4 regions of the Paenibacillus sp. FSL P2-0322 genome follow, and region 2 is predicted to be linked to each of the others. Evidence: riboswitches for the same ligand, from Rfam matches in the RefSeq annotation. Region 2 holds a riboswitch; each other region holds the start of a gene.

Region 1 (3,189 bases), 1.3 Mb from region 2:
CCACCCGGATACCCATATCCCGTTCTGGATAAATGATCCGGTCCACACCGAGCTTCTCTAACGCACGCCCGTGCAGCACAGATATGGCTTTGGCTACGACTTTTTTCACACCCAGCTCCTTCAGCAAAATGGCGGTCAGGATGCTTACCTGAATGTCATCACCAATAGCAACAATGCCGCAATCGAAATTACGGATGCCCAGTGATCGCAATGAGTCTTCATCGGTAGCGTCCGCCACGACAGTATGTGTCAACATCTCACTCATACTGTCCACCACATCCTCATTCCGGTCAATGCCTAGCACCTCGCACCCCATATCCACCAATTGCAAAGCCAGGCTTGAGCCAAACCGTCCCAAGCCAATAACTACAAACTGCTGCGTTTTCATATCTACTCGAAAACTCCCTTATCTGAATCAATTTCATAAATGAGGATTTTGCAAAAATCCTGAAATAATTAAACCAACGAAATGAATATGAAATGGATTCATCCTATAATCATTTTGCCTTCCGGATGACGATATAATTCTTTACCCTTTTTCGGCCCCAGTGCATAAGCTAGCGTGAGTGGCCCCAGTCTACCTGCAAACATCGTCAGGGTAATCACCAGCTTACCTATGACTGTCAAATCAGGTGTAAGCCCCATCGACAGCCCCACCGTACCAAACGCAGACACCGTCTCAAACAAGATCATCAGAAAATGATGATCTTCGGTTGCCGACAAAATCATGGTCACCCCGATCACGAACAGCAACCCCAGCAGTGTAATGGTCAAAGCCTTGTAAATTCGTCCCTGCGCAAGTCGGTACTTGAACAGTACAATATCTTCACGCCCCCGTAGCATCGAAATCACGGCTCCAATGAGCAGCGCGAATGTTGTGGTCTTAATCCCGCCTCCAGTAGAGCCAGGAGAAGCCCCGATAAACATGAGTATGATGATAAAAAACTGCGTAGCCTGCCGCAAGCCTGCAATGTCCAGTGTATTGGCACCTGCGGTACGAGGGGTTACGGACTGGAATAAAGATCCCAGCAGTTTCCCCCCCCAATCAAGCGAGCCAAGAGTCTTTGGATTCGTAAACTCAAATACAAAAATCACGAGCGTGCCGACTACAATCATAGCGCCCGTCATGCTGAGTACCACCTTAGTATGCAAGGAAAGTCTCTTGCGCTTGCGATATTCTGCCAGGTCCGACATCACTACAAAACCAATTCCGCCTGAAATAATCAGGAACATAGCTGTAAAATTAACAATCGGATCATATACATAATCTGTCAGGCTGCGAAAGTGCCCGAATAAGTCAAAACCAGCATTGTTAAACATGGAGATGGCATGCCAAATCCCAAAATAAATCGCCCTGCCTACAGGCATATCAAACGACCAGCGAATCGCAAATATTGCAGCACATACGCCCTCAATGACCAGCGAGTACAGCAGCACCTTACGAATCAATCCGACAATTCCTTCGACAGAGGTCTGATTCATCGCTTCCTGTAAAATGAGGCGCTCCCGTAAGGAAATCCGACGTTTGAACACCAGCGCGATCAAGGTAGCCATAGTCATAAAGCCCAGGCCGCCGATCTGAATGAGCGCAACGATAACAACTTGACCAAAGGTTGTAAAAAAGGTCCCCGTATCCTTTACTACAAGCCCTGTAACACAGGTCGCGGAAGCGGCAGTAAACAAAGCGTCTATAAACGCAAGTGGCTTTCCTGTTGTATTGGAGATCGGCAGCATTAACAATAAACTACCTATTAGAATGATAATGGCAAAGCCCGCAACGAATATCTGCGGTGGAGAAAGCCGGAGCCAGCTTGCATTGGGATTCATCTATTCATCACTTCTCTCCTAATCCTTAAAACTATAAAAATAGTGATTTAATACGGTGTAAGCCCGCTACGCGTTCCATTTGATCTTCCGATCGTCGTTGCCCCTAATTTTTTTGATTTTTCCAAACCTTTAGTAACTATAATTAGCATTCCCTGAATACAGGAAGAATGCATGTCAAGCACTACTCTGCCCCCTGTGCTATTGGCGGGCAGCAGCGAAGGGGGCAGAATTGTTCTGAAGAAGCGAAGCGTTTGCCTTTATCTCCGGATTTTAACCATTAAAGGGGTTATACAATCAAAAAATCCGGGGATAACAGCAATCGGAAGAATAATCTGCACCCGCAGCGGTCTAACCAATCCAAACACTTTTATACACACAAAAAAAGACACCGGAAAACCGAGTGCCTGACTTGGTTCCTGCTCACAGCCTACGAGGTTAGCTGACGGATTCGGGCAGCACAGTATGCCCTATTTACACATCCAATCCAGCAGGATCAGCTGTAAAATTCACCCCAGTAACATGGTTCCCCCGTTTTCTCATAGAAATTCGGCTCAACTGTATATCATTACCTATGTATTTTATAGGCATTGCCTCAAGATTATAATCCTTCTATATCCAGATCACAAAACCGATTTCGCCGAAAAAACGTGAAATTGGCTTTATTTTGCGAATGGGCATCGTTTAATCGCAGCTTATCTTATTTTATTGGAACTTTAAAGTGCTTTCACTCTATTTTCATGAATATCGCTGGTCTGTTGGCGGGAACCTGTGCAGTATGATATCTTTAATGGATGTTCTTATTTACAGATTAAGGAGGAAACTCATGAATCCTATCGGGAAACCGGTCGTGCTCACGGCCAACTTCAAAAAATTAGGCTTGCTGGGCGGGATTGGCCTGATTTGCTTTTTTATCTTTCAATTGCTTATTCCCTCGCTTAGCAATCCGAGTCCAGAATCAGTAATGAACGCAAAGGTCATCAGCAAACAAGAAGCGGTCATACACGCATTGGACTTTGCCCGCTCCGAGTTGGGCTATACTGAATCACAGCCAGAGGAGCCTGTCGTGACCTATCAGGCCGAAACAGATTTGTACGGTTATTTATCTAGAGAAAAACTGCTTCAACAGTACGACCGTACATGGAAGAAAAATTACCCTTACGAAACCTTTCGGGTTGATCTGCCTGAATCCTCAGCGAAAAGCAAACTGCAAATTCATGTGGATTTATCCACTGGGAAGGTCGTTAGCTTTAAACGGATCACCTCCAGTACCAATTACACACAGGCTGATATTTCTACGGATGAAGAAGCACGTAACAGGCTTATACGTGTAGCTGAGGACGGCATGACGCTTGAAGCCAAGGA
Region 2 (3,189 bases):
GGAAATTGTGCGCTCAATAAGTGGTATTCACCGAGGAAAATATCATATGTATTTTCCCCAGAATAAATTGAACGCGGTAAAAGACAGGCTTCCTGCCGAAATAAGGAATTATTTTGTCAAAGAATAGACAACTATATAGAAATGTAAGTAAAAAAAGGAGATGTAAACCTTGGATTTATTCGACACTCATACTCACTTGGATGCGCCACAATTTGACGAAGATCGTGAAGAAGTTATAGCACGTGCTGTCGAATCAGGAGTAACACGGATGATCAATATCGGATTTAATCGTGAGACCATTCCATCCACTATGAAATTGGCCGAGACGTATGATTTTATTTATGCGGCAGTTGGATGGCATCCGCAGGATGCTATTACAATGCAGGAGGGCGATCTAGAATGGATTGCATCGTTATGCAGTCATAAAAAGGTTGTAGCCATCGGAGAGATCGGTCTGGATTATTATTGGGATACATCACCGAAGGATGTGCAGCATCGGGTGTTTCGAAATCAAATTGGTCTGGCTCGTGAGCTCAAAATGCCCATTGTTATCCATAACCGGGATGCACATGAAGATATTGTTAAGATTTTGCGCGAGGAAAAAGCGAGTGAGATTGGCGGAGTCATGCACTCCTTTTCGGGTAGCTGGGAAACTGCCAAAATGGTGCTGGATATGGGATTTCACCTTTCCTTCGGTGGTCCAATAACGTTCAAAAATGCCAAGCAGCCAAAAGAGGTGCTCGCACAGGTGCCGCTGGACCGTCTGCTCATTGAAACTGATGCTCCCTATCTGACGCCTCATCCGTTTCGTGGGAAGCGAAATGAGTCTGCACATGTGAGACTGGTAGCAGAGGCTGCAGCCCAAATCAAAGGGATTACAGTGGAGGAATTAGTGTCAATAACGACCCAAAATGCCCTGGAACGATTTGACATTCAATGAAAAAGTGAAGAAATCGATCAAAATAAAGAGATAGACGAAGCTAATCATGAATTTGTTGCAGGAAACTCGAGAATATTACAATATTTTAACCGAATATTTTAAAAAATGTACTTGAAACCTGCTTTACAACATGCATAGAAACAGGATATCATCTTTTCAGTGAATTGTTGTTTGAATGTAAACATCAACAAGTCATTTCATGAACCAGTCTCGCTGAGTCCCTTTTACAGGGAACGGGGGAACCGATATGGCTTACAGTACGTCCGGCATATGTGCAAGAAGGGAACGTCTCTTCCGCCAGCCGGCTCGACCGAAATTCTTTCCCCGGATGGGATTGAATAGGTGGAGGAGCCGTATTTCGATTTCTTTCTGGGTCTTCGGGGTGAATGTGAAGGCGACCGCCATGAGCGGTTGACCCAAGCTAGGGCGACTCTCTACGTCCGAACCCGACAGCTAACCCCGTAAGCGTAACAAGAGAGAAGCCATCTCGTGCATGAGTTTTCCCGCATATTCACACATGCCGGAAGCCACGAAAGAGCTCTCTAGTCTCTTTCTCTGGCTTTTTTTGTTGTGAATAAAAGAAAATCTGTCATCATACTGTGGTTAAACAGGGGAGGACAGCATGCCGCGAAGACGGGTACATGGTGCAGGACAGTCGCAGTTTGGGCTTGTCTTGTAGAAAATCTGTTATAGTCACGTCAAATCTCAACTATGTCTTACTCCAGACGGCGGGCTATGTAAGGAGGACGGAGGAAATGGGCATTTTCCAAAAAAAGGATACCCATGAGTCACGCTCATCCAGCATGTCTTACGTATTGCGTTGGAAGCAAGAGAATGTGCGCCAGGCTGCTTTGGTTGCTATTTTTCTAATCGCGCTAACGATTATGATTTCAATTCTGATGTACACGCAATCTAAAAAACAAGTCTTTTTTGTCATCGATGGCAAGGCGTCTGCGGTAGAAACCCGGGAATCCAAGCTTCAAGATTTGCTGAGCGAGCATTCCATTTCACTTCAGCCGCATGATACAGTTTCCATGCCGCTAAATGGAGCAATACAGGATGGCGATCGCGTAGTCATTAAACGTGCCAATCAAGTCAAAGTATCTTCAGGCAATGAGACGAAAAAGCTGTACACAACAGAAAATACAGTAGAAGGTGCCATTCGTACCTCGGGCTATAAATTATCATCAACGGATAAAGTTTATCCTGCGTTGGATGCCTCTGTTTCGTCTAACATGGACATAAAAATCGTCCGTGTGAAGAAACAGCAGGTCGAACAGAAAAAACAGGTGCCTTATCAGGTCATCAAAACGGCCGATCCGAGTCTTTATAAAGGCGATAATCGGGTCATTCAAAGCGGCAAATCGGGTGTGGTCGTCCAGCACGTTCAAAAGGTATATCATGATGGAAAGTTGGTATCCAAACAGCTGGTTAACAAGGAAGTTGCACAGAACCGTGTGGATAAAGTCATTGCGGTAGGAACGAAGAAAAAACCGGTCGTTCTGGCTGCTTCCGTCGGTCCCAATGATGCGGTTAAGGCAACAACGGTTAGTTCGGGCAGTGCTGTCCGTAAAGCAGGCGTCAATTTTAAATATAGCAAAGTTTTACAAAATGTCTCCATGACGGCGTATTCCTCACAGGAGCCAGGTATCGGTACACGTACTGCATCCGGCGCACGTGTCACGGAAGGACGCACCATCGCGGTCGATCCGAGTGTAATTCCAATCGGCTGGTGGGTGTATATCGAAGGGGTGGGCTTCCGCCGTGCGGAGGATACCGGTGGCGCGATTAAAGGCCACAAAATCGATGTGTATTATGAGAGTTTGAGCCGAGCCAACCAATTTGGTCGTAAGCACGGTAAAACCGTTTATGTTATCGGACCGATAAAGCCTGAAATCAACTAAAACAGGTTGTGTATGTTGAGGGCAATGCGATAGTATTAATAACATAGTTATGCCATGCTAAGAAGAGGATATCCTCTTCTTATTTTGTTTTCAAAAGCAGGGAAAGATAAATATAGCTTGCTGTGTAGCAGTGGAGGGAAACGCAAATGATCAAGGAAGTGATCGTGGTAGAGGGCCGGGATGATACGGTGGCCATCCGCCGCGCTGTTGAAGCGGATACGATAGAAACTGGCGGCTCAGCCATTAATAAAATGACGCTGCGTAAAATTGCATTGGCGCAGGAGCGGCGGGGGGTCATCATTTTAACCGATCCCGATCATGCAGGGGAGCGCATCCGTAAGATTA
Region 3 (3,189 bases), 2.8 Mb from region 2:
TTCATCGTGGACTTCTTTCCAGTCGTTTATGAGCCGAACTTGGTAACCAGCATATTTTTAATAGGACAGGTACATAATAGTCGAGAGCACCACTAGGTATCACTGCACGGAAAGGGGGGATACATATGCCGTACAGGGGAGTGTTGCCAGGCTTGGCACTGTTACTAGCATTTTCAAGTTTACCCGTTCACGCGGATGCGCCTCCCAACATCGGAACGCCCCATCCCAAGGAAGCAACTGTTGCTTCTTCTGTACAACAGAGCATAGATCGAGCAACTCCTACATTAGCAATGCTGCGAAAAAAACATGCGGACATTTTTAAAATGTGCGGCCCACACACCCGCCAAATTGCCCTAACCTTTGATGATGTGCCCGATTCTAGGTATACGCCGCAGGTTTTGGACGTATTACACGCCAATGGCATCAAAGCTACATTTTTCATCGTCGGTCACCGTGCGGAAAAGCATCCGGGGATCATACGCCGTATTATCCGTGAAGGCCATGCTATAGGAAACCATTCCTATACTCATCCGGATTTTAGGAAGGCCACACCAGAACGCTTTCGCAACCAGATTACAAAAACAGAACGTATTTTACAAGCCAGCGCAGGTTTTCGCCCCAAGTTGATTCGTCCACCCTACGGTGAAATCACGGAGCCTCAAATCCAGTGGGCACGTCGTCATGGCTACATGATTGTCAATTGGAATGTAGACTCTCTCGACTGGAAGGGACTAAGTAAAACACAAATTCAGCGCAATGTGATCCCAGCTACTGGGCCTGGCTCTATTATTTTAATGCACGCAGGTGGAGGTCAAAGTTCCAACTTGCAAGGCACTGTCCAAGCTCTGCCGGGTCTAATTCACTCTCTAAAAGCTAAGGGCTACAAATTTGTGACAGTCCCCCGGCTACTCCACACATCGGAACAGAAATAACCATATGTTTATGATTGAGCTACAAGCTAAAGCAACGTAAAAAGGCTGTCTTACCAGCAGAAGTTTTCTGCTCGTCAAGACAGCCTTTTTTATGGATAGGACCTGATAAGAGTCTGACCTAGTTATATGCGGTAGGATACAGGCATTAAGTTTACATAATATATATTATGTTTAATTAAACCATATACACGTATAATGCTATTTATCAATAACGTACAGCTTCACATTTTGAAATCCAAAGTCGTTCACAAATGATTTGTTGCCAGGAATAAAGATATCAATCCGTTTTCCTGTAATGGCGCTGCCCTGATCACGAGCGACAGCTACAAAAGAATGATCCGGCAAACCTGGGTGGGAATAGCCTGTAACCAGCACTTTCGTGCCCATCGGAATGACGTTCGGGTCTACCGCAATTGTACCTAGTTTAAGCGGATTGCCGTAGTAGTCCACAGCTCCCCATTTACCATTCTCATCGGCTGCGGCAGAATACGCAGTAGCCTTAACGTCAACTATTTTGCTATAGTTAAATGTTTTGCCCCACGCTTCAATCGTTGGCCCCTCATTCGCTGGTGCTTTCTCCGTAAGAAGCTGAGGCTTCGAATCCGAAGCTGCATTCACACTTTTTTCACCAGGTACCTTAATTTGCAGACCTGCATATATATTGTTAGAGGCAATGTTTGGGTTCGCCTTCGTCAGCTCGTCCACTGATACTCCATAACGTTGAGCAAGCAAAAAGAAGGTATCGCCATCTTTGGCAGTATGAAGCGAAGCAGCATCCGCTACTCCAGCTGTCTGTGCCAGCCCTGCAATGGCTGCGGCAAGCACCGCAAATTTCATGGTTTTTCCAATATGTTTTAGATGTTTCAAAGATATGTACCTCCTCTGTTATGCCTGCGAAGTTAGCTGTCGGATTCGGACTCAGGAGAAGCCCTATGCTTGTGCAATTCACCCCTAGGCATATTCCATATCGTCTTATGACGTTTCGGAAAGACTGCCGTTGTTACGTCCCCCGCACTTCCCATAGTTTGGGCCCAGCATTCAGCGTTTGTCATAACCGCATGCTGTCCCGGTAAGTTTTGGCTTACTGCATAATATCACAATTTTGTAACCTTATCCGCATGAAAATGTTGGGAACCTTGAACATCATACTATACTCGTTACAATTTTGTCACCAAGAAATCGATATTTGTTACGAAAATATGGTGAAATGGTGACAAAAAAAGAAAAAGCCCTCCGTCAAACGGAGGGCTTTTTTATAGCTCATATCAGCACTTTCTTACAATACTTTGGCAAGAAAATCACGGGTGCGATCATGGCTTGGAGTACCAAATACCTGCTCTGGTGTACCTTGTTCCACAATTTGACCGTTATCCATAAAGATGATTCGATCGCCTACCTCGCGGGCAAAGCCCATTTCATGCGTCACGATTACCATGGTCATGCCGCCTTCGGCGAGCTTCTTCATTACATCCAGAACCTCTCCAACCATTTCAGGGTCCAATGCAGAAGTCGGCTCATCGAACAGCATTACGTGCGGCTGCATGGCCAAAGCACGCGCAATCGCAATACGTTGCTTCTGACCACCGGATAGCTGGTTCGGATAGGTATTCTTCTTATCCTCAAGCCCTACGGTACGCAGGAGTTCTAGCGCAATTTTTTCCGCTTCCTTCCCTGACTGTCTTCTAACCTGCGTTGGTGCTAGCGTCAGGTTCTGCAACACTGTTTTATGCGGGAACAGATTAAAATGCTGGAACACCATCCCCATCTTCTCCCGGGTTACATTAATATTATGACCACGAGCTGTAATCGGCTCGCCCTCAAACAAAATCTCCCCGTTCGTAGGCTGTTCTAGCAGATTCATGCAACGCAAAAACGTACTCTTCCCCGAACCGCTGGGACCGATGATGACGACGACTTCACCTTTGGCGATATCTATATCAATGCCTTTTAAAATCTCATTCTTGCCGAACGATTTACGCAGTTGTTTAACGGTGATCACTGGCTCTCAACTTCCTTTCCCATAAACCCAGCAGCTTAGACAAGCTGAATGTCATTACAAAATAAATAGCGGCTGCGATTACGAACGGACTTAACCCTTCGTAGGTAATGTTCTTAATGACCTGGGCCTGATACATAATATCCACCATCCCAATGGTCGAAATAATGGATGATTCTTTAATGATCGTAATAAACTCATTACCGATAGCAGGCAAAATAGATTTAAATGCTTGCGGCAAAATGACATGACGCATAGCTT
Region 4 (3,189 bases), 110 kb from region 2:
ACGGGGCCGTGGTAATATGTACACCAATATATCGTAGTTTTGGCCGTATTTAAGCGGTCGAAAGGCTTCCGTATAAACGGGGAGGAGTTCGTAACATGCCTTTTACACAAGAAGAGATTGAAGCACATCTGGAGAAACTGGAGGGCTGGGAACTGGAGGAAGGACGTTGGATCGTTCGGAAATATAATTTTTCCAGTTTTATGAAAGGGATTGCATTCGTGGATGAAGTTGCCGCTATATCTGAAGCATTCAATCATCATCCATTTATTACGATTGATTACAAGACCGTGACTCTGCGTTTGACCTCTTGGGACGACGGCGGTATTATGGCCGTGGATATTAAGGAAGCCCAACAATATAATGAAGCTTTTGAAAAAATGCGCAGCAGTCATTGAGCTTGTAATGATCTGTCGTATGATGATAAAAGCGCCTTCGCTATACAACATCGCGGTTGTATGCCGAAGGCGCTTTTATCATAGAACCTGGGTTTGGTGCTCGGGACGATATACCATACAAAAAAACGGTTTTTTGCCATCGGGAGTCTGGCGTTCATAGGTATCTGTAAGCTCAAATCCAGCCGCCTTGTAAGCCCGGATAGCGCGCCCATTCCAAGTGAGTACCTCTAGATCAATTTCATTCTTCGGGTTGCGTCGTTGGGCTTCCTCTGCAATGGCACGGACAAAATCAGCGCCTTTGCCATGTCCGCATCTTTCAGGATGCATTCCAAGACCTAGCCGGGTCACACCGATCATAGGAAAATATTGAGCAAATCCCGTCAGCTTATTCTCTTCATCCAGTACGGCAACATATTGCTCTTGACGAAGCGTGGGACTTCCAAATTCGACTTCAAGCGCCTTCATTTGTTCCCAGGGGAGCCAACCGTATATATTATAAGGTGGGTCATAGCGCCACTCACAGATTGCAGCCGCTTGATGCTCGTCCATCGGTACGATCTGATAGTTGGATATTGAGGCCGGCATGTGTTCCATCCTCCTTTTACAGGTACTTCAATCATTAACAACAGATTGTAGACAAGTTGCAGGGGAATGGCAAGCGTGTTTATTTCATACTCAAGTCGGGTATACATTCAATAAGAAGGAATTACTGCTCATATGCTCCCCCAGCGCTGACGGTAAAACCGACGATGTTCGCTAAAATTGAAACCTTTTGAGGCTTCAGTTCGTCAGTAATGATAATAATTGCTGATGTTGTGGACATAAAAAACCGCAATTCGATTCCGGCCAGAATCAAATTGCGGCTAGGGTTAGCTTGCTGTGCGTTAGTTATTCTACGTTGTCGTCATCAGGAATTTCTGAAGCTACAGAATGGTAAGCGTCTGTGCTCATAATTCTTTTTGCACCGACATAGCGGTTAGCGTAATAATTTTCGTTCAGTGAGCTAACTACTACACCACGTGAAGTCGAGGAGTGGGCAAATTTCCCTTCACCTACGAAGATACCTACATGGGAAATGCCTCTTCCTGTGGTGTTGAAGAACACCAGGTCTCCAGGTCTCATTTCATCGCGGGATACAGAAGATCCCATTTTGAATTGTGATCCGGATTGATGCGGAAGTTTAATTCCCAGTTTGTTGAATACATACATTGTGAAGCCGGAGCAATCGAATCCCTCGAGTGTAGTGCCTCCGCTTCTGTAGCTCGTTCCTTTGGCATCTTGAATGACCTGGTCCATCTTAGAGTCTGCATATGCACTGCCGCCACCGAATGTAAAAGATGTAAAGGCAATGGCAAGACCCATAGCTGCGATCGTTAGCTTCTTCTTCAAAAAAAATATACCCCTTCCAATGCCTGCGAGGTTAGCTTAAGGATTCGGTAGAAGGTTCCCCTATGACCACTCTGTTGCGAGATCAATTCACCCAAACTGGTTCCCCCGCTTCCTAGGTGCCAGGAATTAGGCTTAACTTAAGATGTGCACCTTGGAGAGCAGTATTCACAATAACGTTATTTTTGAGATAAAGGTTACAATAAAGATTACAAAGTTGTTACTATCAGTTCACTGCGATTATTGTAACAAAGACGGCTGGCTTTGGCAAATGTTTCATTGCAAAAAGTTACAAAAAAAATCTGCTCCTAATGTCCAAGGAACAGATGTTGTTAACAGTATTCAGTTATGTGTCGTTTGCGCGGATATGAATCAAGATTTTTCGACAGACGGAAATGAAGTAAAAAACATAAAGGCAGGGCTTAACTTCTACTGGAGATATCGGTATGCCATAGTCTGTACTGCGAACTGATATGCCACAGCCTGACCAGACTAGTAACAAAATGATACGATTGCTGGAGAATGAGCGCCAGCATGCCAGTCCAAATCATCGCCACGGTGCCAAATAGACCGAAGACCAGCAGCACACAAGCACCAAGCAAAAGAGATATACCGACAGCTGGAAGGAGCTGGCGAAAGAAGGCGAGCAGGGACGATAGTATGGCGTGACCACCGACAGTCCCCAGTTGCATATACAGGATGCACTGCCGAATGAACCATCCGTATGCCATCCATCCCATGACATAGGGCAACAAATGCAGCAGATAAGAGGAAGATTGAAGTGCTCCTGCTACAATAGGGTAGAGTCTCGGTACTACCCAAATGGCGGGAAGCAGCAGCAGTCCCAACTCGATGATGTAATACAACAGCGACGACATGCCATGGCGTTTCATACCCTTGAAAAAGGACAGGCTTTGCGGTTCAGTCGCATCGGTATGCAGGCTTTGATATATTCCGGCTCTAATGAAGGGAGTGATCAGTATGCGTAGTACAGTCGCCCCTAGTAGTATCCACAAATACACATGTACTTCCCGGCTGTCCATCAGAGCAATCTGGCTCTCCATCCAAAACAAGGTCTGTCCCAGCTCGTTTTGACCCTGATCAGGATAACGGAGCAGTAGCGGGATAACGGCAGACTGCACCAGCCGATAGAGAAACACCCCCCACAGTAGTCGATACAGAAATAAAATGATAACGATATAGAATCGTATGCGCACCAGCGCCCAGCCCTCTTTTATAACAGTCCGCATCTATAGACACCTCACCATGACAGACTTCCAAGCAGTGTTTCTAACAGCTTGGTTACACTTACATTCCAACGGGTTTGTTGCTTTTCGTCCAATTCGGCTTTTAGGCTATTGTTAATGTGCTTGTTCTCCAGTGCAATGGTATATAGAGGATCAAGGGT

Evidence for each region. A riboswitch is a leader RNA that binds a small molecule or an ion and turns the genes downstream of it on or off. The one in region 2 is predicted to bind cyclic di-AMP.
Region 1: another riboswitch for cyclic di-AMP. It lies ahead of MKY24_RS21505 (TrkH family potassium uptake protein); the one in region 2 lies ahead of MKY24_RS00140 (3D domain-containing protein).
Region 3: another riboswitch for cyclic di-AMP. It lies ahead of MKY24_RS14180 (3D domain-containing protein); the one in region 2 lies ahead of MKY24_RS00140 (3D domain-containing protein).
Region 4: another riboswitch for cyclic di-AMP. It lies ahead of MKY24_RS00540 (C40 family peptidase); the one in region 2 lies ahead of MKY24_RS00140 (3D domain-containing protein).

Annotation. Positions count from the first base shown of each region.
Region 1 covers NZ_CP150243.1:4,861,813-4,865,001, forward strand. The annotation lists gene MKY24_RS21500 (TrkA family potassium uptake protein) at 1-388, opposite strand, end outside; gene MKY24_RS21505 (TrkH family potassium uptake protein) at 487-1,827, opposite strand; cyclic di-AMP (ydaO/yuaA leader) riboswitch at 2,237-2,389, opposite strand; gene MKY24_RS21510 (type II CAAX endopeptidase family protein) at 2,651-3,189, shown strand, end outside.
Region 2 covers NZ_CP150243.1:28,896-32,084, forward strand. The annotation lists gene MKY24_RS00130 (HD domain-containing protein) at 1-127, shown strand, start outside; gene MKY24_RS00135 (TatD family hydrolase) at 170-940, shown strand; cyclic di-AMP (ydaO/yuaA leader) riboswitch at 1,142-1,424, shown strand; gene MKY24_RS00140 (3D domain-containing protein) at 1,696-2,844, shown strand; gene rnmV (ribonuclease M5) at 2,991-3,189, shown strand, end outside.
Region 3 covers NZ_CP150243.1:3,272,332-3,275,520, forward strand. The annotation lists gene MKY24_RS14175 (polysaccharide deacetylase family protein) at 126-932, shown strand; gene MKY24_RS14180 (3D domain-containing protein) at 1,131-1,799, opposite strand; cyclic di-AMP (ydaO/yuaA leader) riboswitch at 1,806-1,974, opposite strand; gene MKY24_RS14185 (amino acid ABC transporter ATP-binding protein) at 2,209-2,931, opposite strand; gene MKY24_RS14190 (ABC transporter substrate-binding protein/permease) at 2,918-3,189, opposite strand, start outside.
Region 4 covers NZ_CP150243.1:134,193-137,381, forward strand. The annotation lists gene MKY24_RS00530 (4a-hydroxytetrahydrobiopterin dehydratase) at 96-395, shown strand; gene MKY24_RS00535 (GNAT family protein) at 474-980, opposite strand; gene MKY24_RS00540 (C40 family peptidase) at 1,284-1,784, opposite strand; cyclic di-AMP (ydaO/yuaA leader) riboswitch at 1,790-1,927, opposite strand; gene MKY24_RS00545 (hypothetical protein) at 2,204-3,031, opposite strand; gene MKY24_RS00550 (M1 family metallopeptidase) at 3,043-3,189, opposite strand, start outside.